2 regions of the Azoarcus sp. KH32C genome follow, and region 2 is predicted to be linked to the other one. Evidence: predicted binding sites of a transcription regulator. Region 2 holds the regulator's gene; the other holds the start of a gene.
What was found. Region 2 encodes LexA, which represses DNA repair genes until DNA is damaged. Its sites were predicted from a motif close to ACTGTATNTANATACAGT; they were not measured.

Region 1: imuA (translesion DNA synthesis-associated protein ImuA) is a predicted target of LexA. The motif match lies at 2,067-2,084, and genes of this name have one in related genera.

Annotation. Positions count from the first base shown of each region.
Region 1 is NC_020516.1:796,618-800,820, reverse strand. Features, by position in the region: gene AZKH_RS03570 (CaiB/BaiF CoA-transferase family protein) at 180-1,379, shown strand; gene def (peptide deformylase) at 1,470-2,006, shown strand; gene imuA (translesion DNA synthesis-associated protein ImuA) at 2,112-2,807, shown strand; gene AZKH_RS03555 (DNA polymerase Y family protein) at 2,810-4,203, shown strand, end outside.
Region 2 is NC_020516.1:2,743,983-2,748,185, forward strand. Features, by position in the region: gene AZKH_RS11990 (M61 family metallopeptidase) at 1-835, shown strand, start outside; gene AZKH_RS11995 (MATE family efflux transporter) at 840-2,231, opposite strand; gene lexA (transcriptional repressor LexA) at 2,381-2,992, opposite strand; gene AZKH_RS26905 (peroxiredoxin) at 3,143-3,655, shown strand; gene AZKH_RS12010 (peptidylprolyl isomerase) at 3,621-4,100, shown strand; gene AZKH_RS12015 (dipeptide ABC transporter ATP-binding protein) at 4,170-4,203, shown strand, end outside.

The DNA of each region.
Region 1 (4,203 bases), 1.9 Mb from region 2:
CCGGCGTTGCATTGGTACGACGATTACACCTACGACGATGATTTCGGCACCACACTCGCCGACACCTCGGCGTGGGCCAGCATCCCCCACTTCGCGGGACACCACGCCAAGCCAGAAATGGCGGTACCCTTCGTGCTCCCGGCCAAGTCCGTCCGCCAACGAACGAGGAACGCCACGCAATGAGCACCACCCCCAAACCTCTCGCCGGCATCAAGGTCGTCGAGCTCGGCACGCTGATCGCCGGCCCCTTCGCGGCGCGAATTCTCGGCGAGTTCGGCGCAGAGGTGATCAAGATCGAATCGCCCGACGGTGGCGATCCACTGCGCAAGTGGCGCAAGCTCTACGAAGGGACCTCGCTGTGGTGGTTCCTGCAGTCGCGCAACAAGAAGTCGGTGACGGTGAACCTCAAGCACCCCGACGGCGTGGAGGTGGTGCGCAAGCTGGTGGCCAGGGCTGACATCGTGGTCGAGAATTTTCGCCCCGGCGTGCTGGAGAAGCTCGGCCTCGGCTGGGAGGCGCTGTCGGCGATCAATCCGGGCCTCGTCATGCTGCGCTTGTCGGGTTTCGGTCAGACCGGGCCGATGGCGCAGCAACCGGGGTTCGGCGCGATCGGAGAGTCGATGGGCGGGCTGCGCTATGTGACGGGTTTTCCGGACCGGCCGCCGGTCAAGACCGGCATCTCGATCGGCGATTCGATTGCCGCGCTGTGGGGGGCGCTCGGTGCGCTGATGGCGCTGCGCCACAAGGAGGTGAATGGCGGCCGCGGGCAGGTGGTGGACGTGGCGTTGTACGAGGCGGTGTTCGCGATGATGGAGTCGCTGGTGCCGGAGTTCGACGTGTTCGGCTTCGTGCGCGAGCGCACCGGCAACATCATGCCCGGCATCACGCCGTCGAATACCCACACCACGAAGGACGGCAAGCACGTGGCGATCGGCGCAAACGGCGATGCGATCTTCCGCCGGCTGATGCAGACCATGGGCCGCGACGATCTCGCCGAAGACCCCGCGCTTGCGGACAACGCGGGGCGGGACGCGCGGCGCGAGGAGATCTACGCGCTGATCGATGCCTGGGTTGCCGATCACGACGAGGCCGCCGTGCTGGAGGCGCTCGCCGCGGCCGGGGTGCCGGCGTCACGCATCTATTCGGTCGCGGACATGTTCGCGGATCCGCAATTCCTCGCGCGCGAGATGTTGCAGACGGTGACCTTGCCCGACGGGCGCTCGTGCCGCATGCCGGGCATCGTGCCCAAGCTCTCGGTGACGCCGGGCGCGGCGGAGTCACTCGGCCCGGCCTTGGGCGAGCACACCGACGCGGTACTCGGTACGCTCGGCTACGACGCGACGGCGATCCAGGCGCTCAGGGAGGGTGGGGCGATCTGAAACGCAAGTGACTCCCGACACGCGGACAGCCGACACGGAGCCGCGGAAGACGGGATAATCTTCAGTTCGATCCATATGAGGAAAGCGGGGATGGCCGTCAGACCACTGCTCAAGATGGGCGATTCGCGTCTTCTGCAAGCGGCGTCGCCGGTCGTTGAATTCGGCACGGCGGACCTCGACGCGCTGATCGGGGACATGTTCGACACGATGGCCGCGGCAGGTGGCGTGGGGCTCGCCGCGCCGCAGATCGGTGTGGGGCTGCAGGTCGTGATCTTCGGCTTCGAGCGCAGCGAGCGCTACCCGGATGCGCCGCCGGTGCCACGCACCATCCTCGTCAATCCGGTCATCACCGTGCTCGACGAAACGGAGGAGGAAGGCTGGGAGGGCTGCCTCTCGGTCCCGGGGCTGCGTGGCGTCGTGCCCCGTCATCGCCGGATTCGTTATCAGGGCTTCGACCCGGCAGGCAATCCGATCGATCGCGAAGCGGAAGGCTTTCACGCACGGGTCGTGCAGCATGAGTGCGATCACCTGAACGGCGTGCTCTTCCCGATGCGGGTGCGGGACTTCACGCGCTTCGGTTTCACGGACGTGCTCTTTCCGGAGATGGCAGATCAGGGCGACGACTGAGCAGAGAAATGACATCAACATCAACTCACTCCCTCGGATTCGTCTTGCGCGGACTTAAAGACTGTATAAAATTACAGTTATTAACCACCCGCTTCGCCTCCCGGCATGTCCCTGCCCGCCTCCACCCTGCTGCAAAGTCTTCAGCGCTCGGACCTCTGGTCGGGCGCGCGGCTGGCCACGTCTTCAGTGTCGGGCGTGGCGAGCGGTTTTCCAGCACTGGACGCGGTGCTGCCCGGAGGCGGATGGCCCCGGGGTGAGCTGACCGAGGTTTTCCAGGCCCGCCAGGGCATCGGCGAGCTCACGCTGCTGCTGCCCGCACTGGCAGGGCTGGTCGCGGAGGATGGCTGGGTCGCGGCGGTGTCGCCGCCCTGGCCGCTGCATGCACCGGCCTGGCAGGCGGCCGGGCTGCCGCTGGAGCGCCTGCTGGTAGTCCGGGCCGAGGGCCAGGAGGCGGCATGGGCCTGCGAGCAACTCCTTGCGAGCGGCGCGCTAGCGGGGCTGCTCGCTTGGCTGCCCGAGGTCGACACCCGACAACTGCGGCGTCTGCAGCTCGCGAGCGAATCCCACCCCGGGCCGGTCTACCTGTTCCGCCCGGCGGCTCAGGCCGGCACGGCGTCGCCAGCGCCGTTGCGCCTCGCCCTCGACGCTGCTCCCGGCGGGCTCGCCGTCACGCTGTTCAAGCGGCGCGGCCCACCTTTGGCCGCGCCGCTGATCCTGACGGTGAAGCGGCCGGTGAGAACGATACGGCGCGCGGTGCGCCGGATGACGCCGACCGTCCTCCACCCCACGCCGGTCTCGTGACCATGCTCTGGCTCGCCCTGCGCTTTCCCCGCCTGGCGGTGGAAACCCTCTCCCTGCCGCCGCCGGCCGTCGCCCTGCAGCGCGGCCGGGTGGCCGTGGCGGACGAGGCCGCGGTCGCCGCCGGCGTGCGTCAAGGGATGCGGCTCGCGGGTGCGCTGGGCCTCGTCCCCGGCTTGATCGGACGCGAACGCGATCTCGCCGGGGAAGCCGCCGCGCTGAACCGCCTTGCCTGCGCGGCCGGGGAATTCACGCCCCAGGTGAGCCTCGCCCCGCCGGACGAACTGCTGCTCGAGATCGGCGGCTGCCTGCGCCTCTTCGGTGGACTGCCGCCCCTGCTCACGCGGATCGCCGCGAGCTACGCCGAGCAGGGCTTCGCCCGCCAGTGGGGACTCGCGCCCACGCCGCTCGCGGCGCAGTGGCTCGCCCGCTGTGCGCCGGTGGACGGCATGCCGCCCACGCTCGTCGATGACACCAAGCTGCGCGCCACCATCGCCCCCCTGCCGATCGGCGTGCTGGCCGTGCCGGAGCGCACTGCCGGCCGGCTCACCACGCTCGGCGTGCGGCGGCTCGCGGATCTGATGGTGCTGCCCCGCGCGGGCCTCGCCCACCGCTTCGGCCCCGAGCTGCCCGGTCTGCTGGCCCAGGCCCTCGGAGAAGTCCCCGACCTGCGCCCGCCCTTCGTCTTTCCCGAGCACTTCCGGGACGGACTGGAATTGCCTGCGCGCGTCGAGGACGCGGCCCGCCTGCTGTTCGCCGCGAGCCGCCTGCTCGCCGCCCTGGCGGGATGGCTCGCGGTGCGCTGCGCCGGCATCCAGTACTGCCACCTGATCCTGGTCCACGAAGGACAGCCGCCGTCGCGGCTCGAACTCGGCTTCGCGAGCCCCACGCGCGACCCGGAACGCCTGCAGCGGGTGCTGCGCGAACGCATCGAGCGACTGGAGCTCGCCGCCCCGGTGGTCGGCCTGGGGCTGGAGGCACCCGAACCCCATCCCCTGCCCGGCACGAATGCCGTGCTCTTCGGCCAGGGGGGCACGGCAAGCCTCGCGCCGATCGTCGAACGCCTGCGCGCACGACTCGGCCCTGAGGCCGTGCATGGACTCACGGCGGTCGCCGACCATCGACCCGAGCAGGCGAGCCGTCCAGTCGCGGAACCCGCCGCCGCACGGCCCGGCGAACCACCCGCCGGTCCCCGCCCGCTGTGGCTGCTACCCCAGCCACGACCGCTCACGGAGGAGAACGGCGCTCCCTGCCACGGTGGTCGGCTGCGCCTGCTGACACGCGCCGAACGGATCGAAAGCGGCTGGTGGGACGGCGGCGAAGGCCTCGGCGACGTGCAACGGGACTACTTCGTCGCGCTGAGCCCGCAGGGCGAATGGCTGTGGATCTTCCGCGACGG
Region 2 (4,203 bases):
CTCCTACTACGACGACCTCGCCCTGGTGCGCTCGGGCGTCATCGCGATCGAAGATTATCTCGCGCTGCTCGGCAAGACCATTTCAGGCGTTCTGCGCACCAGCGGCCGACTGAAGCAGAGCGTGGCCGAGTCGTCCTTCGACGCCTGGATCAAGTATTACCGGCAGGACGAAAATGCCCCGAACGCAATCGTCAGCTACTACGCGAAGGGTGCGATGATCGCACTCGCACTCGATCTGCAGTTGCGCAAGGCGAGCGCGGGGCGGGTGAGCCTTGATGACGTCATGCGTCTGCTTTGGCAGCGCCACGGTCTGACGGGAAAGGGCGTGCCTGAGGGTGGCTTGTTTGCGCTCGTCCACGAGGTCGGAGAGCGCGGGGCGGTCGGAAGCGGGCGGCGCATCGGCCGTTGGCTGCGTGAGGCGGTCGAGGGGACAGACGACCTTCCGCTCAAAAAACTGCTCAAGCCCTTCGGCATCACGTGGCAGGCCGAACCGAGCGCCAAACGGCCCACGCTGGGGATCAAACTCGCAGGCGGCAACGGCGAGGCCAAGCTCGCAAACGTATTCGACGACGGGCCTGCCCAACGCGCCGGCTTGTCGGCAGGAGACGTTCTGATCGCTATCGACGGCCTCAAGGTCAGCAGCGGCAGTCTGGACGCCGCGATCGCGCGGCGCGCAGCCGGTGAGCAAATCAGGATCCACGCATTCCGGCGTGACGAGCTGATGGAGTTCGATGTCACTCTGGAGGCGGCGCCGGCGGATACGGTCAAGCTTTCGCCGCTCAAGCGCCCGTCCCCGACGACGGGGGCTTTGCGCAAGGGGTGGCTGGGCGCGTAATCAATCAGGCGGCCTGCGCGTGCTGTGTAGATGGGGGCGTCGCTTGCTGGCGACGGGTGATGATCTGCAGCAAAGTACCGAACAGGATCGATGCAAGCACGGTCGAAATCACGCCGGCTTCCCAGAAGCCTGCGACGTTGGGGGCCTCTTCACGGCCTGGGGCATGGAAGGCGAGCCAGTATCCACCAACCAGTCCGACGCCCCAAAAGCACACCGCGTGCATCAGCATCGGCACGAAGGTCACCTTGTAGCCGCGGAGCGCGTGTGCGGCCACGGTCTGGACAGCATCGAAAAGCTGGTAGATGCACACGTAGACGATCAGCGCCAGAGCGACGGTGCGTACCATCGGATCGTCCGAGAACAGCCCTATGACGCGTTCCCGCGCCAACCATAGGCCGACGCCGATAAGCGACACGAGCGCCGAGGTCAGGAGCATTCCGACCCGCACCGTCGCCCGGGCGCGGCCCCATTCACGAGCGCCTGCGGCCTGACCGACCAGTACGAGGGTCGCAATGGACATCGCGAGCGGCAGCATATAGACCAGGGCGGCGAGGTTCGCGACGATCCGGTGACCCGCCACCGGCTCTGCGCCGAGGCGAGCGGCAAACAGGGATATCAGCGTAAACGAGGAAACCTCGATGAAGGTGGAGAGACCCATCGGGATCCCGAGGCGAAGCAGCGCGAGGAGTTCCGTTCGACGCGGGCCGCACCAATTGGCCAGCAGCCGGTAGGGCCGATAGAACGGATTGCGCAAGAGGTAGACCGTCGCGCAAGTGAGTCCGAGCCAGTTCACACAGGCGGTCGAGATGCCGCTGCCGAGCACGCCGAGCGGCGGCAGCCACAGGTGGCCATGTACGAGCGCCCAGGCGAGCGGAATGTGAGTCATCGCGACGGTCAGGCTGATGGCCATCAGTACGCGCGGCCTTCCCAGTGCGTTGTTGAATGCGTAGAAGGTGCGGTAGAGCAGGACGGCAGGAAGCCCCGCGGCCGTGGCGAGCAGATATCCGCGAGTCCGTGTACTGACATCTCCGGGAACTCCGGTCAGTTCGAGCAGACGATCGGGGAACGCGAGCAGGATCATGCCCGGCACAGCGAGCATCAGGGCAAGCCAGAGGCCTTGCTGCAGGGTCGGGCCGATTTCCGCGATGCGTCCGGCGCCGTAATGATGGGCCACCGTGGGTGCGACCGCCTGCAGCACACCGACGAGCAGCATCGCGACGGATATGTAGAGCCCGCTTCCCACCGCGACAGCGGCGAGGTCGAGAGTACCAAAGCGGCCGACGATCACGGTGTCCGCAACCATCATGCTCATGGACAGCAACTGGGCAATCAGCACGGGCCAGGCCTGATGGAGCAGGCGGCGGGCGATCTCGGGGGACGAATCTGGAGAGCTCACGGGTATGGCCGGAGTTGGGGAGCGAGGGGCCGGCGGCCCGTTGTGTTCCGGAACGGGAGTCAGTTTAGCCAACACGGGCAACCGGATGCCATGGGCAAGCACGGCTGTTGCGGTTCGGTGCGCCCGGATCCCGTGGGCTTTAGCCGACCTTACTGCAGACCGTTCCGAAGCAAGCCAACGGCGATGCCTTCGATGGTGAGCGGGTCGGAACGCGTATCGACGACAATCGGCTGAAAGTCGGGATTCGCCGGTAAGAGGCTGATGATCGGCCCGTTCCGGGTGAAGGTCTTGACGGTCACGTCGTCATTGACGCGAGCAACGACGATCTGGCCGTTCCGCGCCTCGGGGCTGCGATGAACCGCCAGCAAATCTCCATCGAGAATGCCCGCGTCGCGCATGCTCATGCCCCGCACGCGCAGCAGGTAGTCGGCGCGCGGGGAAAACAGCGCGGGATCGACCTGGTGGCGGCCTTCGACGTGCTCCACCGCGAGAATGGGGCTACCTGCCGCGACTCGACCGATCAGTGGCAGGCCGAGGCCTTCGGCCAGACGGATACCGCGGGCGCGTCCTTCCTCGAGCAGGATCGCCCCTTTGGCCGCGAGGGCGCGAAGATGACTCTCCGCCGCGTTCGGGGAACGAAAGCCGAATGCCGTACACACCTCGGCGCGAGTCGGCGGACGGCCCTCCGATTCGACCGTCTGGCGAATGAATTCAAGGATTTCGGACTGGCGGGCGGTGAGCCCTGGGTCGTGGCTCATCATCATTTCTCCATTTTTACCTGTATTTTTAAACAGTTGCTCTCAATTGGCAAGCCCGAAAATGAGTTCGAAACGGTATGGCGCAAGAACTGTGACGCGAGTAGAGTTCGCTTCGTGTCTCGGCTAGAATCCAACGCACGTCAGGGAGATCACATGCTGCAGATCGGTGACATTGCTCCAGCGTTTTCATTGCCTGATGCGGACATGGAAACGTTCGACTTGGCCGCCGAGCGCGGCAAGCATCATGTGGTCCTCTACTTTTACCCCCGCGACAATACGCCGGGATGCACCTTGCAGGCCGCCGACTTCAGTGATCATGAAGAAGAGTTCGCCCGCCACGATTGCATCGTGATCGGTGTTAGTCCCGACGATTGCCTGACCCACGCCGAGTTTCGTGATCAGCACGGGTTGTCCGTACGTCTCCTTTCGGACGTCGAGACGGAGGTCTGCCGGCTCTATGATGTCTGGCAGCCCAAGGAAGTCGATGGTGTGAAGAAGATGGGCGTGATGCGGACAACCTTCGTCATCGACAAGGAAGGAACAATCCGCCACGCGCTCCGCGACGTTGCGCCCCGCGGCCATGTGGCCGGGGTCTTCGAATTGGTCAGGAATCTGGAAGCAGAGAATAGAAATGGAAATCGTCAAGAACACCGTCGTAACGCTTAAATATACGGTCCTCGATCCCGATGGCAACACGATCGACGACGGTCATCAACCGCTCGTTTACCTCCACGGCGGTTACGACGGCATCTTCCCGATGCTGGAAGAGGCGCTGCACGGCAAGAAAGTCGGCGATCAGCTGAAGGTCAAGCTTCAGCCCGAAGATGCATTCGGGGACTACGATGAAGAACTGGTGCTGGTCGAGGATGTCAGTCAGTTCCCGGAGAACATCGAAGTGGGCATGTCGTTTGAGCGCGTGACCGACGACGGCGAAGAAGACATGCTCTATCGCATCACCGATATCGCCGACGGCAAGGTTGTCGTCGACGGCAACCATCCTCTGGCTGGTACCGCGCTGGTCTTCGACATTACCGTCACGGAAGTGCGCAAGGCAACGGCCGAAGAACTGTCGCACGGCCACGTGCACGGTGCTGGCGGACATCATCACTGATCGGTCCGATCGATCGGTGAACGGGGCCGCGCAAGCGGCCCTTTTTTTGACCTATTCCTCCTCGTGCCCATGACCGCTCTATCAGCGTCCGCTCCTTCCGCAA